Regions from separate parts of the Aminobacter sp. BA135 genome, predicted to be linked through region 1. Evidence: predicted binding sites of a transcription regulator. Region 1 holds the regulator's gene; each other region holds the start of a gene.

Region 1 (7,492 bases):
GCACATCCTGCCGCTGGCCGCCCCCGGCATCCTGACCGGCACGATCATCGGCCTGGCGCGTGCGCTCGGCGAGACAGCACCGCTGCTCTTGATCGGCATGGTCGCCTTCGTCGCCGACTATCCCAAGACGCCGTTCGATCCCGCAACCGCACTTCCGGTGCAGATCTACATGTGGGCGAACGAGGCCGAACGCGCCTTTGTCGAGCGCATGTCGGGCGCCATCATCATTCTTCTCATCTTCCTCATGGCCATGAACATCGTCGCCATCGTCCTGCGCCGCCGCTTCGAGCGCCGCTGGTAGGGCATGGACAAGGAGCATCCTGCTATGAACATCATGACCGAAAAATCCCTCGACGACGCGGTGAATGCTGAGATGAACGCCAGAACGAACGAAATCATCAAGATGCGCGGCGACAAGGTGACCGTGCACTATGGCGAGAAGCAAGCGTTGTTCGGCGTCGATCTCGACGTTCGCCAGAATCAGGTGACGGCGCTGATCGGCCCGTCGGGCTGCGGCAAGTCGACCTTCCTGCGCTGCCTCAATCGCATGAACGACACCATTGATGCGGCCCGCGTCGGCGGCAAGATCACGCTCGACAGCGAAGACATCTACGATCCCAAGATCGACGTCGTCGAGCTGCGCGCCCGCGTCGGCATGGTGTTCCAGAAGCCGAACCCGTTCCCGAAGTCGATCTACGAGAACGTTGCCTACGGCCCACGCATCCATGGTCTCGCCAAGAACAAGGCCGAGCTCGACGTGATCGTCGAGAAGAGCCTGCAGAAGGCCGCTCTGTGGAACGAAGCCAAGGATCGTCTCAACGAGCCGGGCACCGGCCTGTCGGGCGGCCAGCAGCAGCGCCTGTGCATCGCGCGCGCCATCGCCGTTTCGCCCGAGGTGATCCTGATGGACGAGCCGTGTTCGGCGCTCGACCCGATCGCCACCGCCAAGGTCGAGGAGCTGATCGACGAACTGCGCGAGAACTACACGATCGTCATCGTCACGCACTCGATGCAGCAGGCGGCGCGCGTGTCGCAGCGCACGGCGATGTTCCACCTCGGCTATCTCGTCGAGGAAGGCCCGACCGACAAGATGTTCACCAACCCCGACGACAAGCGGACGCAGGACTACATCACCGGCCGCTTCGGCTGAGTGGGTTTCGTCGCGGCACACGATACGAGGAAGAAATCATGGGCGAACATACAGTCCGGTCCTTCGACGAAGAACTTCAGCACGTCGACCAGCTCATCCGCGACATGGGCGATCTTTCCGGCGCAATGGTGGCCGGCGCCATCCGCGCGCTTCTCACGTCCGACCAGGCACTGGCGCAGAACGTCGTTGCCGACGATACGATCATGGACGCCAAGCAGCGCGATCTCGACAATTCGGCGATCACGCTGATCGCCAAGCGCCAGCCGATGGCGCAGGATTTGCGCGCCGTGGTCGGTGCCATCCGCATGGCGGGTGACCTCGAGCGCATCGGCGACCTCGCCAAGAACATTGCCAAGCGCGTCGGCGCCGTCGGCCAGTCGCCGACCCCGCGCAATCTCTCGCATTCGATCGATGCGATGGCGCAGCTGGTGCTCGGCCAGGTTCGCGGCGTCGTCGATCTCTATGTCGCGCGCCAGGCCGAGGGCCTGAAGGATCTGCGCGCCGACGACCAGAAGATCGACATCCAGTACACCGCCGTGTTCCGCGAACTCCTGACCTACATGATGGAAGATCCGCGCAACATCACGGCCTGCACGCATCTGCTGTTCTGCGCCAAGAACCTCGAGCGCATCGGCGACCATGTCACCAACATCGCCGAGAACGCCTATTTCGTCGTGACGGGTACGCAGCTGCCGCTGAACCGGCCCAAGGTCGACGAGACCACGACGACGGTTCCGGCCTGAGCATTTCCGCAACCGCATGCGTTTGGCGCGGGGGCGCTGCATAGGTTAAATCAGCGCATGGTCCAGAAGCGGCCATCCGCAAGGACAAGGTATAGCCAATGATCGCTCCCAAGGTCATGGTCGTCGAAGACGAAGAGCCGCTGGGCGTGCTGCTTCGCTACAATCTCGAATCCGAAGGTTATCAGGTCGAGGTCGTCACGCGTGGCGACGAGGCCGAGATCCGGCTCCAGGAAAACGTGCCCGACCTGCTGGTGCTCGACTGGATGGTGCCGGCGCTGTCGGGTATCGAACTGTGCCGTCGGCTCAGGATGCGTCCCGACACCGAACGCCTGCCGATCATCATGCTGACGGCGCGGGGCGAGGAAAGCGACAGGGTGCGTGGCCTTTCGACCGGTGCCGACGACTATCTGGTCAAGCCGTTCTCGACGCCGGAATTCATGGCGCGCGTCAAGGCGCTGCTGCGCCGGGCCAAACCCGAGGTGCTGTCCTCGGTGCTCAAGGTCGGCGACATCATGCTCGACCGCGAGTCGCACCGCGTCTACCGCAAGAAGAGCGAGATCAAGCTCGGGCCGACCGAATTCCGCTTGCTCGAATTCATGATGCGGCACCCGGGCCGCGTGTTCTCGCGCAGCCAGCTGCTCGACAATGTCTGGGGCGAGACGATCTATATCGACGAGCGCACCGTTGACGTGCATGTCGGGCGCCTGCGCAAGGCGGTCAACAACGGCCGCATGCCTGACGTGATCCGGACCATCCGCGGTGCCGGCTACGCCATCCGCGAGGACTGAGCCGCTTCGGGCTCTTTTCCGCTCAGCTAGGCGACGTCGGCACCGGCACGGCGTGGAGCCGTGCCTGCGGCAAAGATCTCCTGATCAACGGCAAGCAGCGCGCGCATCATCGCGCCCTCGCGTTTGAGTGGAACCTCGTTGGGCTCGGTGTCGAAGGAGATCGCCTTCGAGTGCAGCCCGCCCGCCGTCTTGGCGATGGCCGCGCGCACATGTGGCTCCATGATGTCGAAGGCGGTTGCGCCGACGCCGACGAAGGCGAGGGGGGCGGGGTCGAACAGCGCAAACATCGAGCCGAGACCAAAGCCGATAGCTTCGCCGGCCTTGCGGAAGGCCTCACGTTCGGGGCCATCATGGTCACGTGCCGCATCGGCCACGGCCCTGATGTCGTCGTCGGACAGGTCGGCCAGCGGCTCGGCATTCTCGTCGCCAACCCTTGCGTTGCGCCAGATGGCGTAGTTGCCGGCATAGGCCTCGATGCAGCCGCGGCGGCCGCAGCGGCAAAGCGCGCCGTCCGGGCGGTGGATCATGTGGCCGAACTCGGCACCCGACGACTGCGTGCCGGTGAACAGCTCGCCCTTGATGACGAGGCCCATGCCGATGCCGTGCGAGAGCAGGATGGCGATGAAGTCGTCGCGATAACGCACCGGATCTCGCCAGCGCAGGGCCTCGGCGATCATGTTGCAGTCGTTCTCGACCGACACAGGCACGCCGAACTCCTGCTCCAGCCGGTCGGCGAAGGGGATGTCGTCGTAGCGGGTGATCGGCGACCACAACAGCTTGCGCGAGGCGGCGTCGGTGATGCCCTGGACGGCGATGGCGATGCGTAGGACGGCGCCGCCCGAAGCGCCGGCGCTGTCGATCAGGCGCCGGACCATTCCGACGCATTCGTCGACCAGCGCCTCGGCAGGCATCTGCTGCGTGACAAGCCGCCGGGTCTCTTCGGTCACGGTGTTGCCGGCATAGTCGATGATGGCGGCGGACAGGCTGTTGAGCGAGAGCACGACCGCAACGACTGACGCAGCATCGGCATCGAGCATCAACCCGACCTGCGGCCGCCCCCGTTTCATGGAGACGGGTTCGCTGAACTTGGCCTCGGCAAGGATGCCTTCTGATATGAGATCGGAGGAAATCGTCGAGATCGTCGAATGGCTGAGGCCGGTGGTGGCGGCGATTTCGGTTCGCGATGGCTGGCTGGCTCGGCGAACCGCGGATATAACCATGGCGCGGTTGCGCCGTCTCAGATCGTCGTGACGTATGCCGACCGACATGTGCTCGTCTTCCTCCCGGCGAAGCGCTGCCCTTCTTAGCGGCAGTCCCTTACGCGCCAAGTGATTGTGCCAGACCCAGCGCCAAATGTCTCTATTTATTTCGGGCTCCGAAAAAAATAAGGAGCGCTCGCGAAACCATGTTGACAGTGGCCGGGCATTGAGTCAGTATTTTTTCGAGGCTCGAAAAAAAGAGCTTCTCCAAGGGCTATCGCGAAGTAGGCGCGCCCATTGGGCGCAGGGAGGAAATAATGAAAAAGTTTACCACCGCCATCCTGGCGGGCGTTGCCATGACTCTGTCGCTTACGGCAGTGGCTTCGGCAAAGGACAAGGTCATCGGCGTCTCCTGGTCGAACTTCCAGGAAGAGCGCTGGAAGACCGACGAAGCCGCCATGAAGGCCGCCATCGAGGCCGCCGGCGACAAGTACATCTCAGCTGACGCGCAGTCGTCGCCGGCCAAGCAGCTGACCGACGTCGAAAGCCTGATCTCCCAGGGCGCCAACGCGCTGATCATCCTGGCTCAGGACGCCTCGGCCATCGGACCGGCTGTCGACAAGGCCGTCGCCGAAGGCATTCCTGTTGTCGGCTACGACCGCCTGATCGAGAACAAGGACGCCTTCTACCTGACCTTCGACAACAAGGAAGTCGGCCGCATGCAGGCCAAGGGTGTGTTCGCCGCCAAGCCTGAAGGCAACTACGTCTTCATCAAGGGCAGCGGTGCCGATCCGAACGCCGACTTCCTGTTCGCCGGGCAGATGGAAGTACTCAAGGAAGCCGTCGACGCCGGCAAGATCAAGAATGTCGGCGAGGCCTATACCGATGGCTGGCTGCCGGCCAATGCCCAGAAGAACATGGAACAGTTCCTGACCGCCAACGACAACAAGATCGATGCGGTCGTGGCTTCGAACGACGGCACCGCCGGCGGCGCGATCGCAGCGCTCCAGGCACAGGGCCTCGCCGGCTCGGTGCCGGTGTCGGGCCAGGACGGCGACCATGCCGCGCTGAACCGCATCGCGCTCGGCACTCAGACCGTCTCGGTGTGGAAGGACGCGCGCGAGCTTGGCAAGAACGCGGCTGAAATCGCCTCGCAGCTCGCCGACGGCAAGAAGATGGAAGAGATCGCCAACGTCACCAAGTTCAAGACGCCTGGCGGCCTCGAGCTGAACTCGGTCTTCCTGACGCCTGTTCCGATCACCAAGGACAACCTCAACGTCGTCATCGACGCCGGCTGGGTTGGCAAGGACGTGGTCTGCCAGGGCGTGGCGGCCGGTTCGGTCGCAGCCTGCAACTGAGATCGGTTCGATCCGGTCGGTCAAACGCCGCGGCTTGCCCGCGGCGTTTTTCAAAAGCGCCCGCTTCATGACATGGCGGATTGACCCTATCATGCGCACACCGGCTGCCGCTTAGACGGCTATCCGGTCGGGAGGTAACAATGACAGACACGACAACCAACGCGCCGGCAGACCGAGCGCGAACGACCGAACTCAGCCCGGTCGGACGCTTTCTCAAGGCAACCGAGATCGATACGCGCATGCTCGGCATGGTCGGCGCGCTGCTCCTGATCTGGGTCGGGCTGCAGGTGATTTCGAGCTTGCGCCTTGGCGTCAACCCGTTCGAATTCGACAGCCGCACCTTCCTGACCGCCCGCAATCTGTGGAACCTGTCGGTGCAAGCGTCTGCCGTGGCGATTATGGCGACCGGCATGGTGCTGGTTATCGTCATGCGCAATATCGACCTGTCGGTCGGGTCGGCCGAAGGCCTGATCGGCATGGTGATGGGCTTTGCCCAGGTGCATTTCCTGGTCAAAGCCGTCGGTCTCGAACTTGGTAATCCGTGGATCTGGGCGTTGGCACTTGCCATTGGTATTGCGCTTGGTCTGATGATAGGCGCGCTGCAAGGTTTCGTCATCGCCTACATGGAGGTTCCTGCCTTCATCGTGACGCTGGGCGGATTGCTGATCTGGCGCGGGGCGGCCTGGTGGGTCACGTCAGGCCAGACGATCGCGCCGCTCGATGCCACCTTCCAGCTCATGGGTGGTGGTCCGCAGGGCGCCATCGGAGCGACGTGGAGTTGGATCGTCGGCCTTGTCGCATGCCTGGCTGTGGTGTTCCTGCTGCTGCGTGGCCGCCAGCAACGCAAGCGCTTCAAGTTTCCGCTGCGGCCGGTCTGGGCAGAGGCATTTCTCGGCGCCGTTACCTGCGGGGTCATCCTTGGCGCGATCTGGATCGCCAACTCCTACCCTTGGCCGATCGGTATCGTGCGTCGCTACGCCGAGGCCAACGGCATTACCATCCCTGAAGGCGGCCTGTTCATCGCCCATGGCATCGCCATTCCCGTCCTGATCGCGGTGGCCGTGGGCATCGTCATGACCTTCGTCACCAACCGCACACGCTTCGGTCGTTATGTCTTCGCCATCGGCGGTAACCCGGAAGCAGCCAACCTCGCCGGTATCAACACGCGCTGGATCACCATGAAGGTGTTCATGATCATGGGCGTGCTGGCGGCGATCTCGGCGGCAGTCTCCAGTGCTCGCCTGAACTCGGCTACCAACTCGCTCGGCACCCTGGACGAACTGCTGGTCATCGCGGCAGCGGTCATTGGCGGCACCTCGCTCGCCGGTGGCTCCGGCACTGTTGCCGGTGCCATGCTGGGTGCGCTTCTGATGCAGTCATTGCAGTCGGGCATGGTGCTGCTCAACATCGACACGCCGCTGCAGAACATCGTCGTTGGCCTGGTGCTGGTCGTGGCCGTCTGGCTCGACACGCTCTATCGCAAGCGCGTCTAACGAAATCCGGGAGCCAAGATCATGGAACAGACCCGTATCCCGCTCGTCGACCTCAAGAACATCTCCATCGCCTTCGGCGGCATCCGTGCCGTCGACGATGCTTCGGTCGACCTCTATCCCGGTGAAGTGGTGGCGCTGCTCGGTCACAATGGTGCCGGCAAGTCGACGCTGATCAAGATCCTGTCGGGTGCCTACAAGCGCGACGCCGGCACCATCCTGGTCCGGGGCGAGGAGGCCACGATCTCCAACCCGCGCGACGCCAAGAAATACGGCATCGAGACGATCTACCAGACATTGGCACTGGCCGACAATGTCGATGCCGCCGCCAACCTCTTCCTCGGCCGCGAGATCATGACCGCCTATGGCACGCTCGACGACGTCGCCATGGAAGCCGAGGCGCGCAAGGTGATGGGCCGGCTCAACCCGCGCTTCCAGCGCTTCAAGGAGCCGGTCAGCAAGCTCTCCGGTGGCCAGCGTCAGTCTGTGGCGATCGCACGTGCCATCCTGTTCAATGCCCGCATACTGATCATGGACGAGCCGACGGCAGCCCTAGGACCACAGGAGACGGCGCAGGTCGGCGAACTGGTCAAGCAGCTCAAGGCAGACGGCATCGGCATCTTTCTCATCAGCCACGACATCCACGACGTGTTCGATCTCGCCGACCGTGTCTGCGTGATGAAGAACGGCCAGGTCGTCGGCACGGCCCGCACCGAGGACGTGACCAAGGATGAGGTGTTGGGCATGATCATTCTCGGCAAGTG
Region 2 (7,492 bases), 2.3 Mb from region 1:
GCAGCCAGGCTCGATCTGCCCTGGGTCGGCTGGAGCAAGGGGCCGGGCATATCAGCCGAAGTGTCGTTCACCATGACGTCGGATGGCGACAGGTCGACACTGTCCGACTTCAACCTCGACGGAAAGACATTCACCATCACGGGCGACGTCGCGCTCGCCAATGGCAGCCTGTCTTCGGCGCGCTTCAACAAGGTGCAGCTCAACCGCGGCGACGACGTCGCGGTCAACATCAAGCGCTCGGGCAAGGGTTTTGCAGTCCAGGTCAAGGGCAACTCGCTCGATGCGCGCGCGCTGATCAAGCAGTTCATGTCCGACGTCGATAGTGCGACCAAGTCAGCCGGTTCAAATTCCATTTCGGTCACGGCCAATGTCGACACGCTGGTCGGCTTCAGCGGCGAGAAGCTTTCGGGCGTTACGCTCGAGTATTCGGGCTCCGGCTCGAAGGTCGGCGGGCTCAAGGTCGACGCGACAGCCAGTTCCGGTGGCCAGATCACCGTCAGCAACGTGCTTCAGGGCGGTGGCCGCCGCCTCGACGTGCGATCTGCTGACGCCGGCGCCATCCTGCGCTTCCTTGACGTCTATGCCCGCATGCAGGGCGGTTCGCTGGCGCTCGCGCTGGAATCCTCGGGCGACGGGCCACTCAAGGGCCAGGTCGATGTGCGCGAATTCGTCGTCGTCGATGAACCGAGGCTGGCCTCGATCGTCTCCAGCAAGCCGGCCGGCGACAATCGCAGCCTTAACCAGGCGATGCGTAAGGACATCGACGTCTCCAAGGTGAGGTTCGAACGCGGTTTCGCCCAGATCGACAAGCGTTCGAAGTACCTGGCATTGGACAAAGGCGTCTTGCGCGGGCCGCTGATCGGCACGACGTTCCAGGGCACGCTCTACGACCAGCAGGGCCAGATGAACATGACCGGCACCTTCATGCCGGCCTATGGCCTCAACCGCATCTTCGGCGAGCTGCCGCTTGTCGGTGTCATTTTGGGCAACGGACGCGACGGCGGCCTGATTGGCGTCACCTACAAACTCTCGGGCGATGCCAATGCGCCCAAGCTGCATGTCAATCCGCTGTCGGCGATCGCGCCCGGCATCTTCCGGTCGATCTTCGAATACTGACCGCCAGGGGACGCCCGATATGAAAATCACCGGCGATGCCGGCCATTTTTGTTATTCCGAGTGCAGCGTTCCCGTCAGGCCGGGCGCACCAGAATGTGCTTCTTCTTGCCGAGCGACAGCTTGACCACGCCTTCCGGCGTCAGGTCGGCTGAAGTCACCGCACGGCGCTCGTCATTGACCGACTGGTCGTTGATGCGCACGGCGCCGCCCTGGACGTGACGGCGTGCTTCGCCGTTCGACGCGGCAAGTCCGGCGCGAACGACAAGCGACAGCAGCCCGATGCCGGCCTTTAGCTCGTCGCCTGGCACCTCGACGGTCGGCAGCGTGTCGGCAAGCGCGCCTTCCTCGAAGGTCTTGCGCGCCGTCTCGGCCGACTGTTCGGCTGCCGCGCGGCCGTGCAGCATCGCGGTCACCTCGGTCGCCAGCACCTTCTTGGCGTCGTTGATCTCCGAGCCGCCAAGGGCTGCCAGGCGCGCGATCTCGTCGAGCGGCATCGCCGTGTAGAGCTTCAGGAAGCGCTCGACATCGGCATCCTCGGTGTTGCGCCAGTACTGCCAGAAATCATAAGGCGACAGCATGTCGGCGTTGAGCCAGACGGCTCCGTTCATCGACTTGCCCATCTTGGCGCCGGAAGAGGTCGTCAAAAGCGGCGAGGTCAGCGCGTAGAGCTGCGGCGTGCCGAGGCGGTGGCCCAGGTCGATGCCGTTGACGATGTTGCCCCACTGGTCGGAGCCGCCCATCTGCAGGCGCAGGCCGTAGCGCTTGTTGAGTTCGACGAAGTCGTAAGCCTGCAGGATCATGTAGTTGAATTCGAGGAACGACAGCGACTGCTCGCGGTCGAGGCGCTGCTTGACGGAATCAAAGCTCAGCATGCGGTTGACCGAGAAATGCTGGCCGACGTCGCGCAGGAATTCGAGATAGTTGAGTGGCAACAGCCACTCGGCGTTGTTGACCATCAGCGCATCGCGCGGCCCGTCGCCGAAGGTCAGGTAGTTCGAAAACACCTGCTTGATGCCGTCGATGTTGGACTGGATCATCTCGGGCGTCATCAGCTTGCGCGCCTCGTCCTTGAAGGACGGGTCGCCGACCATGCCGGTTCCGCCGCCCATCAGCGGCACGGGGCGATGCCCTGTCTTCTGCATCCAGTACAGCATCATGATCTGGATCAGGCCGCCGGCATGCAGGCTCGACGCCGTCGGATCGAAGCCGATATAGGCCGACACGGTTTCCTTGCGGAACAGATCGTCGAGGCCGGCGTCATCCGAGGTCTGGTGGATGAAGCCGCGCTCGGAAAGGGTGCGCAGGAAATCGGACTTGAAGGCGGACATGGTTCTCTCTCGGCGGACGATTGGTACGGCAGATCCGGCTTTGGATCGGCGACGCCAGCGCTTTAGCATCTGAAGTGCCAGAATCACAAGGATTGCCAACCGTCAGCGGCGTCCCTTGTGGTGCCGGACACGACTGCGGCGCATGGATGGACGCCAACATGACGGATGAAACGGTTCTCGAGACACCGCGGCTGTTGCTCCGGACATGGCGCGACACCGACCTGGACGATCTCGTCTGGCTGCATTCGCAGGTACGGGCGTCGCGCTATCTGTCGATCACCGGCCAGCCCTGGACACGCGACGAGGCTGCCGGCCGCATGACGGGCTGGGCCGAGGAATACCGGCTGCACGGCATCACCAAACTCAAGCTGCAGCGGCGCGAGGACGCGCGCTTCGTCGGTCGCGCCGGTTTCTCGATGTTCGCCGCCACCGGCCAGTTCGAACTCGGTTATGCCATTGCCCCGCAATTCTGGGGCAATGGCTACGCCACCGAGATAGCCGCAGCCCTGGCCAACTTCTTCTTCGACCGCAGGATAGGCGATCACTTCATCGCCTTTGCCCATGTCGACAACGCGGCGTCGCTGAACGTGCTGGAAAAGATCGGCATGCGCTTCCAGCACACCGGACCGATGAACGGGCTTGAGGCCCACGTCTACACCATGAGCAGCACCGACCGGCGGAAGCGCTAGGCGGTCCTGCCGCCAGGTGTCAGGGGACTTCATCAAAGTTTCACCGAGGCGTCACCTGCCCGACATGGCCCGGACCTAGCTGGAGGGCGTTCCTTCAACCAATCGGGGTCCAACATGCGACGCTCTCTCTATCTGGCTGCGGCTGTTCTCGCGCTCACCACCGCCTCCGCATTCGCGGAGGAGACGGAATTCAAGGCAACGCTCGTCGGTCACGCGATCCTGCCGGCGAACACGATCATCGCTGCACCCGAAAACGCGCCGGAGCACCTGCGCAGCTCGGGCAAGTTCACCACGCCCGACCGCAAGCGCGCCGAAGGCCTCGGCACTGTGCCGGGCAAGGACGGCGTGCGCCCGACCGGCTTGTCGCTGCCTTTCGACGGCCAGCCCGTCCAGGGCTTCTCCGGCATCAAGGCCGTCGGCGACGGCACGTTCTGGTCGCTGTCGGACAACGGCTTCGGCAACAAGCTGAACTCCACCGACGCTGCCCTGATGCTGCACCACATGTCGTTCGATTGGGACAAGGGCACGATGAACCGCATCAAGACCCTGTTCCTGACCGATCCCGACCGCAAGGCGCCGTTCCCGATCGTGCTCGAAGGCTCCGACACCCGCTTCCTCACCGGCGGTGATTTCGACGTCGAATCGATCCAGCCCGTAATTGATGGCTTCTGGGTCGGCGAGGAGTTCGGCCCGTATCTGCTGAAGTTCGATCTCGACGGCAAGCTGACCGACGTCATCGACACCGTTGCCGAAGGCGAGCCCGTCCGTTCGCCCGACCATCCGACGCTGACCCTGCCGGGCAATCCGGTCGCCAAAAATCCGGTCTTCAACCTCAAGCGTTCGGGTGGTTATGAAGGCCTTGCCATGTCCAAGGATGGCTCCAGGCTCTTCGGCATGCTCGAAGGGCCGCGCTACATGGCCGACGGCGAAGTCGAGAAGGTCGACGGCAAGACGGCGCTGCGCGTCATCGAGTTCGATGCCGCCAAGAAGGAATGGACCGGCCGTAGCTGGCTCTATCCGCTGGCCGACGGCGGCGAGGCGATCGGCGATTTCAACATGATCAGCGCCACCGAAGCGCTCGTCATCGAGCGCGACAACGGCGCCGGCACCGCCGACAAGGCCTGCGCAGACGCCAACGCCCCTAAGCCCGACTGCTTCGCCCGCGCGGCCAAGGTCAAGCGCATCTACAAGATCGAGATGACTGACGACAATGTCGGCAAGGCCGTGCGCAAGGTCGGATACATCGATCTCATGAAGATTGCCGACCCCGACAACAAGAAGCGCCAGGGCGGCGGCGAGGGCTTCTATGATATGCCCTTCGTCACCATCGAGAATGTCGATCTCGTCGACGAGAGCCACATAGTCGTCGGCAACGACAACAACCTGCCGTTCTCGGCCGGCCGCGCGCTCGACAAGGCTGACGACAACGAATTCGTCCTGCTTGAAGTCGGCGACTTCCTGAAGGCCAAGTAAGGCGCAACTTCCGGGCCGCCTTGGCGGCCCGGATTCATTTTATGAGATTCCGACGCCAAGTGGCTTTCGGTACAACAGGAATCCGCCGTCCGGCTTCTCGGCCTGACGGACAAAGCCGCAGCTTTCGACGCAGGCTATGGAGGCGAGATTGTCGTTTTCGATTTGGCCGTCGATATGGGTGTAACGGCCGCTGACATGCGCGACCAGGGCCGCCAGCACACGTTTGCCAAGCCCTTGGCCGCGTTGCCTGGGGTCGAGCACGATCAGCAGGCTGATGCCGCCGTCGTCCTGCTCGTCATATTGCAACACGGCAAGCGGAGTGTCGCTCGCAGCATATGTGGCCACGACCAGTTGGGCCGGACTTGCCGGATCCGTGACATAGGCGAACCAGTCCGTGCCGGGAAAGTCGACGCGCCGTGCCACCTCGGCATCGTCGAACCACGCCGCGTAAGCTGCTAGCTCGTCGCTGCGAAACGGCCGGAAGCTGATCCCATTCATGCCTCAGGACGCCTGCGCCAGGTGCAGCAGAGGAAATGGCTTTCCCTGGCCGTCGCGTTCGGAGCGCCCGACCTGCCTGAAGCCGCATTTCAGATAGAAGGCGACGCCACCCGGGTTCTGCTCGTTGACGTCGACCGCAAGCGGCCCCTTCAGCCGGCCGACATGCTCGATCAGCGCCTTGCCGATGCCTTTGCCATGCTGGCTGGTGCTGACGAACAGCATTTCGACCTTTGGGCCGTCCAGGCCGATGAAGCCGACGGGCTTGCCATCGCTGTCCTCCGCCACCAGCACCTCGACGGCGGGCAGATAGTCGTCGCGGACGAGCGGACGGAAGAACTGAATGTCGTCTTCGCCGAGGAAGTGATGTGTGGCACGCACGGCATCCTCCCAGATGGCGACGAGCACGGCATTGTCGGCCGCGACGCGGGGACGGATGTTCATGAGAGGCTCCAGGTCGAAAGGGCTATTCGCCCGCGAGCCCGCCATACTGGCGGACCAGTTGCGCCATGCCGCCGGCCGGCTTCTGCTCGGCCTCTATGCCTTCAGCGACGCCGATGCGGTCGCCGACGGGCCGGTTCTGGCTGACCTTCCATTTGCCGTCGATGGCGGTGATGTCGATTTCGAGCCCGATGATGCCCTTCAGTTGGGCTGCGATGTAGGCATCAGGCGCGTCGGAGACCTGCCAGGGCTCGGTCCGCCCGGCTTCCTGGCTGGCGGTGAGCGCGGCGATCTGCCCGGCAAGCCAGTCCTTGTCGTCGATGACACGCGCCATGCCGCGCACCTGCACGGTCGCATAGTTCCAGGTCGGAACGACCTTGCCGGTTTCGCGCTTGGTTTCGTACCAGGATGGGGTGACGTATGCGTCCTCGCCCTGGAACACCACCAGCACTGGCATGTCAGGCGTTTCAGCCAGCAACTGCCATTGCGGGTTGGCGCGGGCGAGATGCGCTCGCAGCCGTCCATTCGGGCCGATGTCGGCGTCGAGCAGAAATGGCAGCGGATTTGCCACCGGGCCTTCCGATCCGTTGCAGATCAGAAGGCCGAGCGGATGGTTGCGGATCAGCGCATGCAAAACGTCCAGCCTGGTCTCGCGAAACAGCGGCGGCTGGTACATGCGCGGAACTCCTCTTAGCGCAGGCGCTTCGGACGCGGGTCCGAAAGCTCGCCGGCGAGACGGCGGTCGAGATACTCGGCGCACTCGTCGATCACCAGCTCCGGGTCGTTGCCGAAGAAGTGGTTGGCGCCGGGGAGCGTCTTCTGGGTGATGGTGATGCCCTTCTGCGTGTGCAGCTTGTCGACCAGGCCCTGCACGTCCTTCGGCGGCGCCACCTTGTCGGCGTCGCCATGGATGATCAGGCCCGACGACGGGCAGGGTGCCAGGAACGAGAAATCATAGGTGTTGGGCTGCGGCGCCACCGAGATGAAACCTTCGATCTCCGGGCGGCGCATCAGAAGCTGCATGCCGATCCAGGCGCCGAAGGAATAGCCGGCGACCCAGCAGCTCTTCGAGTCAGGATGCAGCGACTGCACCCAATCGAGCGCGGCAGCCGCATCCGACAGTTCGCCGGTGCCGTGATCGAATTCGCCCTGGCTGCGGCCGATGCCGCGGAAGTTGAAGCGCAGCGTGGTGAAATCGCGCTTCTGAAACATGTAGAAGAGGTCGTACACGATCTTGTTGTTCATCGTGCCGCCAAACTGCGGGTGCGGATGCAGTATGATGGCGATCGGCGCGTTCTTTTCCTTGGACGGCTGATAACGACCTTCCAGGCGACCCGCCGGACCGGTAAAAATGACCTCTGGCATAAACTACTCCACTTGACGCAAGGCCGATGAAACAATCCTGTGCCCAGCCTTGACGCGAGGGACGCGTCTTCTTAGAAGCTAGTTTAGAACTGTTCAAAACTGGGTGGCGAAACCGCCCATTTGGCAAAGCGGGTAGATAGGACGGCTGGCCTTGGAATTTCAAGGAAATTGCGCGTCCTCCCATCCGAACATGATTTGACAGGGCAAAAACCAGGAAAATGGCCGGACCGCGCGCCTATCTCGACTACAATGCCAGTGCGCCGCTGTTGCCCGCAGCGCGTGTGGCCGTGGTCGCGGCGCTCGAAGTCGGGGCCAACCCGTCGTCGGTTCACAGCGAGGGCAGGGCCGCCCGCAAGATCATCGAGGATGCCAGGCGCGATGTCGCCGCCCTCGTTGGCGCCAGGCCTGAACATGTCGTCTTTACATCCGGTGCCACCGAAGCCGCGACAACGCTTTTGTCGCCTGACTGGCGCATGGGGCGCGGCGCAGTGCGCATGTCGCGTCTCTACGTCACCGACGCCGATCATCCTTGCCTGCTGAATGGCGGCCGTTTCCCGGCGGAGCGGCTCACGCGACTTGGCGTGG
Region 3 (7,492 bases), 1.0 Mb from region 1:
ACCAAACGGAACTCGTCGCGCGACTGACGGCCTTCGTTGGCCAGCGCGCCACTGCCAGCCGCTTCAGGCCGGCGCCTCTGGCGCGCAGCGTGATCAGCGCCTTTCACGCATCGGGCGGACGACTGCGCATCAGCGAGGTGGCTGAGATGCACGGCCTTTCAGAGCGAACCGTGCAGCGCCTTGTGGTCAAGGCGACGGGGCTGACCCCAAAGGCATTCGCGGCCGTTCTGCAGTTCCACCGCGCCCTGCGACTGCTGCGGGATCACCGCCTCAGTCCGGCAGCGGCAGCGCTTGAGGCAGGCTTTTCGGACCAGGCGCATATGAGCCGCGTCATCAGGCGCATGGGCGGCTTCTCGCCGGCGCGGCTTCCCGATGTCACCCTCGTCAGTTTGCTCGACTGATGTCCGATTTGTTCAAGATCGAATTGGAGCGAGGCGTGATGATCCGCGCATAAGCCGGACGGGGTTTCCCTGCTTGCGTGCCAAACTTGGCGAGCGACCGTCCATCTGGCACCTTGCCTGGAGATCTTCGATGACAGTGCGCCTTGGCTACACCATCCTGTATGTTGCCGACGTCGAAGCGACCGTTTCTTTTTACGAAGCCGCATTCGGCCTGCGTCGCAAATTCATCCACGAGAGCAATCTCTACGCCGAAATGGACACCGGCCCGACGACTTTGTCTTTTGCCGGCGAGGCGATGGCGGAGATGAACGGCCTGGCCGTTCGCGCCAACCGCAAGAACGACCTGGCGGCGGGCTTCGAACTCGCATTGGTCTTTCCCGATCCTCACGATGCCTACCGAACGGCGGTTGCCGCCGGCGCCAGCCAGGTGAAGCCACCTGAGAACAAGCCTTGGGGACAGATCGTCGGCTATGTCCGCGATCTCAATGGTTGCCTGGTCGAGATCGCCTCGGCTATGCCGGATTGACGCTCATCTCGCTAGTTTGAAAACCACCCGCCCACACGTTGCACAGCGAGCCCATCGATGCGCCCGAAAACTGCCTCTCCCTGCATCACAACGAAACTGGTCGCGGAGACGCGCGACTTCTACTTGAGATATTTTGGCGCGCGAGCGGTGTTCGATTGCGGCTGGTTTGTCAGTCTTGAATTTGAGACAGGGCTTTCGCTGCAGTTCATGGAGCCGCAGGGCGAGCAGCCTTTGTGCAACACCGCAGGGCTGACCTACAATTTCTGCGTCGACGACGTCGATGACGACCACCGACTGATCACGGCGGCGGGACTGATGCCTGCCATGCCGATCGAGGATCATCCCTGGGGTGATCGTGGCTTCGCGATCCAGGACCCCAACGGCATCATGCTCTACATCTATTCCAACAGGGCGCCATCTGCCGAATTCAGGCAGTTCTACGCGCCAGGAGCAGGCGATGACCGGTAATCGCGTTCAAGCACTGCTCGATGAGATGCGCGATCACCAGCCGGACCACTTCGCGATCGTCTTGCGGGTGCGCGAGATCGTGCTGCAGGCCGGTCCGTCCATCTCCGAGGAGGTCAAATACGGCGGCATCCTGTTTTCGGCGTGTACGCCGTTTTGCGGCGTCTTCTCATATGCCGGTCATGTTACGCTGGAATTCAGCCAAGGTGCGGCTTTGCCGGACACGCACGGCGTGCTTCTGGGGCAAGGCAAACTGCGACGCCACATCAAGCTCTTCTCGGTGTCGGACATCGAGGACCGGCATGTCACTCACTATGTCGCGGCGGCGCGCCAGGCGGCAGACGCCTGAAAGGCTTTAGCCGCGCCGCCGTCAATGATGCGTCAGGGCGCGGTTCATCGGCTCCCAGTACATCTTCGCCCAACCTTCATCGAGCGCTGCATGCGCCGAGCGTGGGTAGCCGGCCTGGTCGAAGGTCAGTCTCGTGCCGGTACCGTCGGCCTGCAGTTCGAAGCGCACGATCGAATAGGTGCCTTCCGGCCAGACGCGTGAACGCCATGCTTGGACGATGCGGCGGTTGGGCACCAGCTCGACATTGCGGGCCTCGATATCGCCGCCGAACATCGAGACTTCGCCGCCCTCATGGGGCGAGATATGGGCCGCCCGGCCGCCCGTCATTGCCTGAAAGCGGGCGGAATCGAGCAGCAGTTCATAGATGTTTCTGGGTGAGCCCTTGAGATGCACTTCCTGGTGGATGGTCATGTCGACCTCCTGGAAAGGCGCGATGTGTCCCGCGCGTTGAGAATATTTTCCGCCCGTCCGGCAGTAACGTCAACGGCGGTTTGCGACGACGAAAGCGCCGCCGTCGACTGTCTCCTGACAGTGCCTTGGCAGGAGAGGGATTGTAGTTTCGAGGTCCGATTCGTATCTGCGCAACGAGCCCTTCGTCCGAATGGACGCCCAAGGGCCGGCGCGGGGGCGCCATGCAGGACGGAAACAGATGACGGAAGACCAGACGCTAGCCGCCCCGGCACTCAAGGAAATCTTCGATCGCGACCGCCTTCGCCACATTGCCACCGAGACGGCGTCCATCTCGGCTGCTTTCGATGCGGAAAAGTTCATGGCGCTGGCGACCGCCAATCTCGACGATCTCGGCATCATGCAGCGGCTGCGACAGACCGCGACCAGCCTGCACGGCGCCCTGCCGGGCAGCTTCGAGCGTGGCGTCGATGTGCTTCACGAGCTGGCGCCACGCATCCAGCACAGCTTCGCCTCGATCGTTCTGTCGGAATATGTCGCGCTTTACGGCAAGGGCCATGTCGACCTGTCGATGCAGGCACTGCACTATTTCACCCGCTTTGGTTCGGCCGAATTCGCCATCCGGCATTTCCTGGCCATGGATTTCGATGGCACGCTGAAGGTGATGCGCCGCTGGGCACTCGACGACAACGAGCATGTGCGCCGCCTGGCCAGCGAGGGATCGCGCCCGCGGCTACCGTGGTCGTTCCAGCTCAAGCAGCTGATCAAGGATCCGTCGCCGACGGCACCCATCCTCGAGACGCTGCGCAGCGATCCCAGCCTCTATGTGCGCAAATCCGTGGCCAACCACCTTAACGACATTTCCAAGGACCATCCCGACCGGGTGATCGACCGCATCTCGGCATGGGACATGGACGACAGGAACACTGCCTGGATCGTCAAGCACGCGCTGCGCACGATGATCAAGAAGGGCGATCCGCGCGCACTTGGCGCGATCGGCACGACGGGCAAGCCGATGGTGCGTGTCGACACCTTCGCGGTTCAGCCGGCGGCGATCCTGCTCGGCGGCCGCATCACGCTCAAGGCCAACATCGCCTCGACCGCCGAGACGGCACAGCAGCTGGTGGTCGACTATGCCGTGCACTACGTCAAGAAAAGCGGCGGCAGCTCGAAGAAAGTGTTCAAGCTCAAGGAGATCAACCTTGCGCCGGGCAGCCAGAAGGAACTCTCGATCAGCCAGGCGGTGCGCGACTTCACCACACGCAAGCACTATCCCGGCCATCACTTGATCGAGCTGATCGTCAATGGCGAGACGGTGGCCGAGGGCGGCTTCGAGCTGAAGGGATGAGGGCTCGGGATTTCCCCCTCGTGGGGAGGGGTTAGCGGGGCTGCGAATAGCGCGCCCTGCGACCTATCGCACCCCTTTGTCCCTCTCCTCAAGGGGGAGGGAGGAGGTCATTGCTCCAATTCCTCGACAGGCACGGCCTCGGCTGTTAGAAGCCCGCCATCACAAGGAATCCCCGATGGCTGAAGACATCGAAAAGGCGGTGGCGCGCCGCCGTACGTTCGCGATCATCGCCCACCCTGACGCCGGCAAGACGACGCTGACCGAAAAGCTGCTGTTGTTCGGCGGCGCGATCCAGCTCGCCGGCGAGGTTAAGGCCAAGAAGGACAAGATCCAGACGCGCTCCGACTGGATGAAGATCGAGCGCGAGCGCGGCATTTCGGTCGTCACCTCGGTGATGACCTTCGAATATGGCGACAACGTCTTCAACCTGCTCGACACGCCCGGCCACGAGGACTTCGCCGACGACACCTATAGAACGTTGTCTGCGGTCGACAGTGCCGTCATGGTCATCGACGCGGCCAAGGGTATCGAGCCGCGCACGCTGAAGCTGTTCGAGGTCTGCCGCCTGCGCGACATCCCGATCATTACCTTCGTCAACAAGATGGACCGCGAGGCGCGCAACACCTTCGAGATTCTCGACGAGATCGAAGAGAAGCTGGCGCTCGACACCGCTCCGATCACCTGGCCGATCGGTCAGGGCAAGACCTTCTCCGGCACCTATCACCTCGCCCAGAACGCGGTGCGCCGTGGCGACGCCGAGGCCGAGCGGACGCCGGTGCATGGTCCCGATTCCAACCGCGCCGCCGGCCTGTTGCCGGACAATGAGCGCCCGGCGTTTATCGAGGAACTGGAGCTTGCCCGCGAGGCCTGCCGTCCGTTCGACCTGCAGGCGTTCCGCGAAGGCCATCTGACGCCGGTCTATTTCGGTTCGGCGCTGCGCAATTTCGGCGTCCGCGACCTGATCGAGGCGCTTGGCGACTTCGGCCCGGCGCCGCGTGCCCAGGAGGCCGATGCGCGCAAGGTCGAGGCGACGGAAGAGAAGATGACGTCCTTCGTCTTCAAGATCCAGGCCAACATGGACCCCAACCACCGCGACCGCATCGCCTTCGTCCGTGTCTGCTCGGGCGAACTCAAGCGCGGCATGAAGGCCAAGCTGGTCCGTACCGGCAAACAGATGAGCCTGTCGGCGCCGCAGTTCTTCTTCGCCCGTTCGCGCATCACCGCCGACGAAGCCTATGCCGGCGACGTGGTCGGCATTCCCAACCACGGCACGTTGCGCATCGGCGACACGCTGACCGAAGGCGAGGACATCCTGTTCCGCGGCGTGCCCAATTTCGCGCCAGAAATCCTGCGCCGTGTCCGCCTCGGCGACGCGATGAAGGCCAAGAAGCTGAAGGAAGCTCTGCACCAGATGGCCGAGGAGGGCGTGGTCCAGCTGTTCCAGCCCGAGGACGGCTCGCCAGCCATCGTCGGCGTCGTCGGCGCGCTGCAGATCGACGTGCTCAAGGAGCGCCTGTCGGTGGAATACACGCTGCCGGTCGATTTCGAGATGGCGCGCTTCTCGGTCTGCCGCTGGATCGATGCCGACGACAAGGCCGACCTGCACCGCTTCATCGAAAGCCATCGTGGCGACATCGCCCGCGATCTCGACAACGACCCGGTCTTCCTCGCCCAGCACGAGTTCTCGCTCAACTACGAGGCCGAGCGCTGGAAGATGATCCGCTTCGCCGCGATCAAGGACTACCAGGTCCGCGACAAGGTCGCCTGAACAAGGGTGCCGGGGGCGGATTTGCCGCCCTTCATCTCGTTTCGTCATTCCGTCATGCAAATCGCCTAATGGCATCGCAGTGCCGCCGCCCGCTTCGTGGTCCAAGCCATGGAGCGTGACAGGCTGGCGCTGGAGATGTTCAATGCGCCGAGCTTGCTGAAAAGAGCCGGCGCCGCCAGGGCGGGGGCAATGGAGCGCCGTGCGTCCAGCGGACGCACAAAGGACGCTCCAAAGCTAAAAGTGGCGCATCGTGCCTTCCGAAAATCGAAAGCGATTTTCGGGCCGATGCGCGGACATGGAGGAAATGACGTCGCATGATGGTTTCAGCATTGATCGAGCGTGAGCTGACCCGGGTGGGAACGCCTGTCCGCAACGGCGTCTTCGTCGCGGTGGTCGGCCCCAGCGGGGCCGGCAAGGACACGCTGATTGCCTATGTCCGCGAGCGCCTGACTGACGAGGACCATGTCGAGTTCGCCCGCCGTGTCATCACTCGCCACAGCGACGGCGCGACCGAGGATCACGACACGCTCGCCGACGCCGCCTTCATCGAGGCTGACGCATCGGGCGCCTTTGCGCTGTCCTGGGAAGCGCATGGCCTGCGCTACGGCATTCCGGCTTCCGTCGACGATGCCATTTCGGTCGGCCACGTCGTGGTCGCCAACACGTCGCGCGGGGTCATCCCGGCGCTGCGGCAGCGCTATGCCAATGTCGCCGTCGTCGAAATCACCGCATCGCCGGACATACTCGCGACCCGGCTTGCGGCGCGCGGCCGTGAATCACGCGGCGAGGTGCTGGCGCGGCTGGCGCGCACCGCACCGCATGATCTGAGCGGTCCCGGCCATGTGGCGATCGACAACAGCGGTGCGGCCGAGATCGCCGGCGAACGCTTCCTTGCCGTGCTGCGCAAGGCCGTCGCCTTCTCCGATGTATCAGGGCTTATTTAGGTAAGAAACAACGTACGTATCTCACAGATCGATGCGCAGCATGTGGTTGTCCCAGACATGCTCGGGATCGTCGGTCTGCTTGCCGTCAGGCTCGACGACGAGGCCGGCGCCTGTGGTGGCAAGGAAGCCGTCGCGGTCGGGCGCCAGTCCGCAAACCTCGACAAGGTCGTTCTTGGCCACGACCTTGCCCGTCTTCGCCTCGATCATCGCCCAGGCGTTGCCTTGCGGCGAGGATACCGCGATCAGCCCGGCGTCGCGGTTGGCCGCGACCGAGCCGATATAGTTGCGGAAGCCGCCGAGGATGTCCTCCGGCATGTCGAGCATTTCCAGCTCCTTGCCGAGCGCGGCACGGCCGATCAGAAGCGGCTTCTCGGTTGCCGGCCCCTCGTGCTGGCAGCCGACCCAGACGGTGCCCTGGGCATCGATGTCCATATGTCGTATCGACAATTGATGAAGCTTTTCAGGCAGTTCATGTTTCTCGATCAGATCGCCTGAGATGCGGTCGACAAGCACGAAGGACGGCTTCATGGTCGGAATGTTGAGCTTGGCGCGGCCGAAATCCGGATGGGTCTCGATGCCGCCATTGCAGATGGCGAGCGTGCGCCCGTCGCCAAGCAGGATCAGCTCATGCGGGCCGACGCCATGGGTGGGGAATTCGCTGAGGCGGCGGAAGCCGTCGCGCGCGTCATAGACGCCGACCATGCCGGCGGCGTTGTCGAAGTCGTTCTCGGTGACGTAAAGCAGCGCACCATCGGGCGAGAACACGCCATGGCCGTAATAGTGGCGGCCGGCGATGCTCGGGATGGTCAGCGGCGCGTCTTTGCCGGTGTGATCGAACACCAGCATGAAGGTGCCGGGCTGGCGCGCAAACACCACCGACTTGCGCGAGACGGGATCGAATGTCACGTCGTGTCCGCGCTCGGGCAGGGTGACGCTGTGCAGGATCTTGCCGGCCTCCGACAGGACCGCCACGCCATACTCGCCGGTCCTGGCCTGGTAAGCCGTGGCGAACATTGCGTCGGTTTCGAGTGCCAGTGCGCGCCTGGCGGGGCTGAGCGAAAGCACGAAGCCTGCTCCAGCTGCCTTGAGGAAATCGCGGCGGTCGAACAGCGGTGTGCGCATTGTCCCGGCTCCTCAGTCGCCGTCGAGCGACGAGAAACCGGCAGTCAGGCCGAGGGCCCCGGAAAGCCTGGTGCCGAACTGCTCCGACAGGCTCGACGTCACCAGCGCGAAATAGCCGAGCTTCTCGCGTTTGGCGGGGTCGGCAAGGGCCGCATCGATCG
Region 4 (7,492 bases), 630 kb from region 1:
GTCCAGAGCTGCATGCTCATCAGCGACATGGCGAGGAAGGCCGAGAGCGAATAGTCGGAGATCAGCGACATTGCCGGCGAGCGCGCCGGCCATGGCATGCGCGGAAAGATGTAGGGGATCGTGTTCGACAGGACGACCCCCATGATCAGGCAAGGCACGAACAATGGCAGCTTCACGCCCATCGCCGTGACCGGGCCGTGAACCACATAGCCGAGCACCACGGCGACATTGACCAGCAAAAGCGCCTGCATGAAGTTCGACTTGTCGATCGGTGCGGCCTCTGCCCGGGCGACGGCCGACTCGCCGTCGGGGCCGCTCGCATCGGCGGTCAGCTTGCCACGCTCGACGAGGAACTTTGCCACCGGCCCACCGAGGACGCTGGCGACGATCAGCCCGAGCGTCGCCGCGGCGGTGCCGACTTCAAGGGCGGCCGGAAAACCGTGCTCTGCGGCGATCGCCGGCGCCCAGGCAATCGTCGTGCCATGGCCACCGACAAAGGCGATCGACCCCATGATGACGCCTGCAGCAGAGGGCAGGCCGAACAGCCAGGCTCCAAGCGTACCGACGCCATTCTGCAGGAAGACGAAAAGCACGGTCAGCACGCACAACACCGCCAACGCCCGTCCCCCGACCAGCAAGTCGGCCAGCCGCGCATTGACGCCGACGGTGGCAAAGAAGATGACCAGCAGCCTGTCGCGCGTGGTCATCTCGAAGACGATCTCCGTGCCTGACAATTGGTGGAACGCCCAAACGGCCACGGCCGCGAGAAACCCGCCGGTGACCGGCTCCGGGATGTTGTAGTTGCGCAGGAAAGCAATGTGACGGTTGAGCAGCACGCCGACGAAATAGACGATGATGCCGAGCGTGAGCGTCAGGAAATCTGGCGAAACGAGAACATTGTCGGCCATGGCCATCCGAGCTTCGCCTGGACACCCGAACCAAGGTGCCGGATCGGATGAGCCCGATCTCCCCTGCCTCTCAACCTTGCCCAGAACAATTTCAAGAGCAATCGGAATTGCGGCCCGGCTTTGCCAGGCTATGCCCGATCATTGGCGATCACGAACCTGATGCCATCCCCGTTGTGGGCAATGGTTAGAGCTGCCACGCACCTGAACCCAAAAAAAAGCCCCGCTGTTGCGGGGCTCAGACTGCTGACAAACCCCTGGCGAGAGTTGGGGGTTTGTGATTCAGTGTGTGATGTTGAAGCGAGCTGGCCCTGAACAAACCGCACTTGAGATCGTCACGCTTGATCAACTGGTTCCAGTTGATCACCTTCTGCGCAAGATCGATGGTGTTATCGATTTCTCGTTCATCCACGATCTGACAGCGCCGCTTTACTGCGCCGACAATGGTCGCCCGCCACTCGGGTCGCCCGCCACTCGATCCGACCTTGATGTTCAAGGCGCTGTTCATCGGCTACCTGTTCGGGGTGCGCTCGGAGCGGCAATTGGTGCGAGAGATCGAGGTCAATGTCGCCTACCGGTGGTTCCTGCGGCTGAAGCTGACGGACAAGGTGTTCGACGCCTCGACATTGTCGCAGAACCGCCGCCGGCGCTACCAGGACGAGACGATCGCGCAGGCGATCTTCGACCGCATTGTCGAGCAGGCGATCGGGGCAGGCTTGGTCGACGGCACGGTGCTCTACACCGACAGCACGCACCTGAAGGCCAATGCCAACAAGGGCAAGTACGACCTTGCCATGGTCGCCAAGTCGCGTGCCGACTACTGGGGCGAACTCGACCGGGCGATCGATGCCGAACGGGCGCTGCACGGCCAGAAGGCGCTGAAGGAGCAGGAGCGGCAGCCTGCGGTGAAAGAGACGAAGGTCTCGCGCACCGATCCTGAGGCAGGCTATATGGTGCGCGAGGGCAAGCCGAAGGGCTTCTTTTATCTCGATCACCGCACGGTGGATGGCGGCTTGGGCATCATCACCGACACGTTTGCCACGCCGGCCAACGTGCATGACTCGATCGTCTATCTCGACCGGCTCGACCGCCAGGTGGAGCGTTTCGGCTTCGACGTCACGGCGGCGGGGCTGGATGCCGGCTATGCCACGCCAGGCATCGCCAAGGGCCTGGAGGACAGGAACATCCAGGGTGTCGTCGGCTATCGCAACCCGCCCCGGCCAAAGCCTGGCAAGATGAGGAAGGGCGCTTTCGTCCATGAGCCGGACCTTGACGGCTATCGTTGCCCGCAGGGCCAGTTGCTCACTTACGCCACCACAGATCGCGGCGGTTATCGCCACTACAGGAGCGACCCGACGATCTGCCGCAACTGTCCGCTGCTGGCGTCTTGCACATCAAACGCCAAGGCCGAGCGCACCATCACGCGCCATGTCTGGCAGGATGTCCGCGAGCGGGTCGATGCCAACCGCTTAACCGCATGGGGCAAGGCGATCTATCGACGCCGCAAGGAGACGGTCGAGCGATCCTTCGCCGATGCCAAGCAGCTCTTCGGCCATCGCTATGCACGCTTCCGAGGGCGAACACGCGTCGCCTGCCAGTGCCTGATCGCAGCCGCCGCCCAAAACATGAAAAAGATCGCAATCAGCCTCTGGCCAAAGCCAAAACCAAGCCTCGCATGAGGCCAAAGCGGGCTCGCAACGGCCCTGGCATCTGCTCCCCGAAATCAAGCCAAAAGCTCAATCAACCCACAAAACAAAACCCCGCCGAAATTCGTCGGGGTTCGTCAGCAGTCTGAGCCGCGCGATGCGCGGCCTTTTTTTATTCGTTGGACGCGTCCTGCGATCAGGCTTCCTGGATAGCCGAGAGCTGCCAGTCGCCGCCGTTCTGGCGAACGAAGGTCCACAGTTCGGTCGTCTCGCTCGGCTCGTTTGCGTCGCCGTCCACCACTTCGCCGGTCGTGCGGTTGCGGGTCACGTCGATCGACGAATAATTCATCGCCGCAGTGGCGTAGTCGCGGTCGCCTTCGTTCCAGCTTTCGGCAATGTCGGCCTGCAGGAGCTGGACGTTGGTCACGTCGTTGCGGACGCCGTTCTGGGCGTTGTCGGCCAATTCTTCCGAGAGATAGGACACCATCTCCGGCGTCACCAGGCGACGCAACGCCTTGTGGTCCTCGCGGCCGAACGCTTCCTGGACCTCGGTCAGCAGGCGCTGGAACGTGTCGAGATCTTCGCCCGACACTGTAATGTCCTTGCTGGCAGGCTGCTGCGGCGCGGCCTCGGCGCGGCTGCCACCGATGCTCGGAATGCTGAACGAACGGCTGCCGCCATTGGCCTTGCCGCTATCTCCAGACGGTGCCGCGTCGCGGTAGTTGAAGTTACCGCCGCCGGCACCCGCGCCGGCCATCGCCGGACCGGTGGCTTGGCGCGAACGGAAGAAGCGCAGGGCGAGCCAGATGGCGCCGCCGATCAGCAGCAGTTGCATCAGCATGCCGAACATGCCGGCGAGGCCGCCAAAGCCTTGGCCCATCATCATGCCGAGCAGGCCACCCATCAGCAGGCCGCCGATCATCGCGCCGCCGAAGCCGCCCATGAAGCCGGGGCGCTGCGGTGCAGTCGCGCCAGGACGGGCTGCACTGGTGGCGGCCGGGTTGGTTGCCTGACCGGTGTTGGGCGTCATCGAACGCTCGACCGGCGCGGTCGGCTGCGGCGCGGTGCGGGTCGGCGGCGCCGACTGGAAGGTACGCGCACCCCTGCTGCCGAAGCTGCCGCCGCGCCGTGCATCGGCGTGGTCGACGGCGACCATGGAGAAGGCGAGGAACAGGCCCGCGAAAAGCGTGGCGAAGCGGGTCGTTCGGGACAATTTCATCAGCGGATCCTCAAAGTGTCGTCCGCTCTCATATAATGACTAACAACTGTAGTGTCAGGGTTTGCAGGCCAAGTTTTGGCAGATTCTTGCCGAAATTCGGCAAAGCATTGATTCGTCATGCTTTTTCCAGGATTTCCGCAAGCGGATCTTATGTCCGACTGTCAGCTGCGGCCGTCTGCGGGCTGTGCTTGGGTACAATGCCGACAGCCAGCTGCCTGGTTTTCGTATTACTCCTTGTGATTTCCCTTTCGAGGCGAGCCCACCTCGGGCACACCTTCGAGACAAAGCCAATCGTGCTTGCTGTTCGGCCAGTGGAGCACGACCGGCGCCGGGAACCCTTGGTCCTCCAGGCAGCCAACCGAGACCGTCAGCGCCGCCGTCAACGCTCCCGCCCGCATGAAGACGACCGATCCACAGGTGGTGCAGAATGTCTGCTCCAGCCATTGTCCCGACGCGCCGGCTCGCCGCCACGACCTGGTCTCGCCTTCCTGGCTGACGACGGCGGAATCCGCATAGATGGCGCGGTACGAGAATGCCGTCCCGGTGCATCTCTGGCACTCGGTGCAACTGCAGGCATAGACTCGTCTCGGCTCCCCGGCGAGGACGAGTTTCACGCTGCGACACGAACAGGAGGCGGTGCGTTTCGTCTCCCCGTCATGCATGCGGGTAGCCCTGGTCGAACAAAGTTCGGACGATGGACGAGCCCATACGGTCCGTGCCGAGCACGCAGACATCTGTTTTCACGAGTTTTATCCGAAATGCGAATGCCCCTTGCGACGTGGGGTTGGTTTACGTTTGGCGCGCGCTCGGACCGAACATATGTACCGTCACAGCATTGAGAAGTACGCACCTTGAAGTAAGCCATTGATATCATGACAGGAGCTGGAAGATGAGGCACAAGGAACCGGACAGCTGCGGTTTTGCCGCAGCCATGCAGGCCATCGGCGGCAAGTGGAAAACCGCGCTGCTGTGGCAACTGCACCTGCGGCCCCATCGCTTTGCCGAACTGCGCCGGTTGCTGCCGGGCATCAGCGAAAAGATGCTGACGCAACAATTGCGGCAGATGGAGACCGACGGGCTTATCAGCCGGCATGCTTACGAAGAGGTGCCGCCGCGCGTCGAATATTCGATCACGCCGCTGGGCTTGAGCCTGAACGATGCCGTGGCCGCGATGTCGGCATGGGGCAAGCAGCACGAGAGCTGGAAAGGTCAGCGCCAGGCGGCCTGACGCGGCCAAGCGGTACACCTGCCAACGCCAGATCTCGGGGTGATTCTCCGCCGAAGCGTTCAGCGGCTGCGGCCGTCGAACGGGATGCGCTTGAGCGTCATCAGATCGATCTCTTCGATGCAACGCACATTGATCGCCGCCGTCTTTTCGCCGCTCGGGCTGACGCCCATGCCAAACGGCGCGCAGCCGCAGTTCAAACAGAACATGTGGTCGATGACGTGCTTGTTGAATTTGTAGGTCGAAAGCCGCTCAGGCGGCGTCGTGACGGTCAGCTTGTCGCGCGGCACGAACCACAACAGGTAGCCCTTGCGGCTGCAATGCGAGCAATTGCATTCGATCGCACTTGCCGGCTCGCCCTCGACTTCGAACGAGACATTTCCGCAGTGGCAGCTTCCCTTGGCCATGGGCCCTCTCCTCCTCGTGATTGACTTGCGCGCAAGGCTTAGCGCCCGTCCCCTGGCCTGACAATCGCGGCCGTCAAACGGCGGCAACAGCAGCTCGCGCTAAGCCGAATTGGGAGGTGGGATTCCCGAAAACAGCGATATTTGCCCTCAAAAGCCGCGTTTTTCGCGCGTCGGCCTGTGCATCGTAACAAAACTGACATGGTCCCGACATTGCAGCTTCACGTCCCGGGTCTAGGCCCATCGCAGACAAGGGCGAAAAGGCCCGACGGGACAGGGAAGCCAAGATGCTCGAAATCCGCAACGTGACGCGCCGCTTCGGCAAGAATGTCGCCGTCAACGGCGTCAACCTCAAGATCCAGCCGGGCCAGATGGTCGGCATCATCGGCCGCTCCGGCGCCGGCAAGTCGACCCTGCTCAAGACCATCAACCGCCTGATCGACCCGAGCGAGGGCTCAATTTCCTTCGACGGCACCGAAGTGTCGTCGCTGCGCGGCACGCAGCTGCGCCGATGGCAGCGCGACTGCGCCATGATCTTCCAGCAGTTCAACCTCGTCCCGCGCCTCGACGTCTTGACCAACGTACTGCTCGGCCGCCTCAACCACCGCTCCACCGCGCTCAACCTGCTCTCGATCTTTACGCGTGAAGAGCGCATCCGGGCGATCGCCGCGCTCGAGCGCCTCGACATCGCCCGCACCGCCCTTCAGCCGGCTGGTACGCTGTCTGGCGGCCAGCAGCAGCGCGTCGCGATTGCGCGTGCTCTCATGCAGGAGCCGAAGCTGATCCTCGCCGACGAGCCGATCGCCTCGCTCGACCCGCTCAACGCCAAGGTGGTGATGGACGCGTTGCGCGACATCAATCTGCGCGATGGCATCACCGTCATCACCAACCTGCACACGCTCGACACCGCCCGCACCTACTGCAACCGCATCATCGGCATGCAGGGCGGCGCGGTGGTCTTCGACGGCGCGCCTGAAGACCTTACCATCGAGGCCGTCCGCCTCGTCTACGGCGCCGACGCCGACGGCACTGAAATTTCCGAAGCCATCACTTCGACCAGCATTCGTCCGGTCAAGGTCAGGGTTCCCGTATCCGCCGCACCTCTCGAACCGGCCTACGCCCCGGTCTGAGGCTGCTCGCGTTCGTCTCGCCCGCGTCAAGGGCTCGCAATCAGCAACCGCAATGACCCGGCATGCCGCCGGGCCGAACTGGAGACATGTCATGTTCAAGAAAGCACTTCTCAGTGCCGCTTCGCTCGCCGTGCTGGCGATCGGTTCGGCCCATGCAGCCGACCTCAAGGAATTCCGCATCGGCCTGATCGGCGGCGAGAACGAAGCCGACCGCCTGCGCAATTTCCAGTGCCTCGTCGACCAGCTGCCCAAGGCGATCGGCGTGGAGAAGGTGTCGCTGTTCCCGGCTGCCGACTATGACGGCACCATCCAGGGCCTGCTCGGCGGCACGCTCGACTACGCCGAGCTCGGCGCTTCGGGCTACGCCAAGATCTATCTGCAGAACAAGGATGCGGTCGAGCCGATCCTGACCACCGTCCAGACCGACGGCGCCACCGGCTACTATTCGATCATGGTCGCCAAGAAGGATTCGGGCATCACCAAGCTCGAAGACCTCAAGGGCAAGAAGCTCGGCTTCGCCGATCCGGACTCGACCTCGGGTTACCTGATCCCGGTCACCTCGCTGCCCAAGGACCTCGGCGGCACGGCCGTGAAGGACTATTTCGCCGAAACCGGTTTCGGCGGCGGCCATGAGAACCTCGTCCTCGAAGTGCTCAAGGGCACCTTCGACGCCGGCACGACCTTCGGTTCGGGCGTCGGCGAGTTCAAGGACGGCTACACCTCGGGCAACCTGAAGAAGATGGTCGACAAGGGCATCCTCGACATGGACGACCTGGTCGAAGTCTGGAAGTCGCCGCTGATCCCGAACGGCCCGATCGTCGTCCGCACCTCGCTCGACGCCGACATCAAGACCAAGTTCAAGGACTATATGATCAAGCTGCCGCAGACCGATCCCGCCTGCTTCTCGGCCATCCAGGGCGGCGACTTCAAGGGCTTCACCGAAGTCACTCCTGAGTTCTACCA

What was found. The regulator PhoB, encoded in region 1, activates phosphate uptake and scavenging genes when phosphate is short. The targets are predictions, from matches to a motif close to TGTCATNNANCTGTCAT.
Region 2: a site for PhoB is predicted at 3,161-3,177, ahead of SLT36_RS18515 (esterase-like activity of phytase family protein). Genes of this name have one in related genera too.
Region 3: a site for PhoB is predicted at 5,305-5,321, ahead of phnN (phosphonate metabolism protein/1,5-bisphosphokinase (PRPP-forming) PhnN). Genes of this name have one in related genera too.
Region 4: a site for PhoB is predicted at 5,586-5,602, ahead of phnC (phosphonate ABC transporter ATP-binding protein). Genes of this name have one in related genera too.

What each region holds. Positions count from the first base shown of each region.
Region 1 is NZ_CP139572.1:1,465,997-1,473,488, forward strand. Features, by position in the region: gene pstA (phosphate ABC transporter permease PstA) at 1-301, shown strand, start outside; gene pstB (phosphate ABC transporter ATP-binding protein PstB) at 326-1,150, shown strand; gene phoU (phosphate signaling complex protein PhoU) at 1,189-1,893, shown strand; gene phoB (phosphate regulon transcriptional regulator PhoB) at 1,992-2,681, shown strand; gene SLT36_RS07200 (ROK family protein) at 2,708-3,949, opposite strand; gene xylF (D-xylose ABC transporter substrate-binding protein) at 4,198-5,238, shown strand; gene SLT36_RS07210 (sugar ABC transporter permease) at 5,379-6,731, shown strand; gene SLT36_RS07215 (ATP-binding cassette domain-containing protein) at 6,753-7,492, shown strand, end outside.
Region 2 is NZ_CP139572.1:3,782,214-3,789,705, reverse strand. Features, by position in the region: gene SLT36_RS18530 (DUF3971 domain-containing protein) at 1-1,116, shown strand, start outside; gene tyrS (tyrosine--tRNA ligase) at 1,191-2,444, opposite strand; gene SLT36_RS18520 (GNAT family N-acetyltransferase) at 2,603-3,133, shown strand; gene SLT36_RS18515 (esterase-like activity of phytase family protein) at 3,248-4,606, shown strand; gene SLT36_RS18510 (GNAT family N-acetyltransferase) at 4,646-5,104, opposite strand; gene SLT36_RS18505 (acetyltransferase) at 5,108-5,545, opposite strand; gene SLT36_RS18500 (FMN-binding negative transcriptional regulator) at 5,568-6,218, opposite strand; gene SLT36_RS18495 (alpha/beta hydrolase) at 6,233-6,907, opposite strand; gene SLT36_RS18490 (cysteine desulfurase family protein) at 7,126-7,492, shown strand, end outside.
Region 3 is NZ_CP139572.1:439,933-447,424, reverse strand. Features, by position in the region: gene SLT36_RS02205 (helix-turn-helix domain-containing protein) at 1-401, shown strand, start outside; gene SLT36_RS02200 (VOC family protein) at 532-927, shown strand; gene SLT36_RS02195 (VOC family protein) at 985-1,395, shown strand; gene SLT36_RS02190 (DUF1801 domain-containing protein) at 1,385-1,741, shown strand; gene SLT36_RS02185 (SRPBCC domain-containing protein) at 1,763-2,152, opposite strand; gene SLT36_RS02180 (DNA alkylation repair protein) at 2,391-3,497, shown strand; gene SLT36_RS02175 (peptide chain release factor 3) at 3,673-5,265, shown strand; gene phnN (phosphonate metabolism protein/1,5-bisphosphokinase (PRPP-forming) PhnN) at 5,580-6,209, shown strand; gene SLT36_RS02165 (DUF1513 domain-containing protein) at 6,231-7,331, opposite strand; gene SLT36_RS02160 (imelysin family protein) at 7,344-7,492, opposite strand, start outside.
Region 4 is NZ_CP139572.1:2,091,066-2,098,557, reverse strand. Features, by position in the region: gene gltS (sodium/glutamate symporter) at 1-914, opposite strand, end outside; partial or broken gene SLT36_RS10210 (IS1182 family transposase) at 1,198-2,584, shown strand; gene SLT36_RS10205 (Tim44 domain-containing protein) at 2,748-3,770, opposite strand; gene SLT36_RS10200 (GFA family protein) at 3,998-4,432, opposite strand; gene SLT36_RS10195 (winged helix-turn-helix transcriptional regulator) at 4,660-4,998, shown strand; gene SLT36_RS10190 (GFA family protein) at 5,058-5,402, opposite strand; gene phnC (phosphonate ABC transporter ATP-binding protein) at 5,687-6,529, shown strand; gene phnD (phosphonate ABC transporter substrate-binding protein) at 6,621-7,492, shown strand, end outside.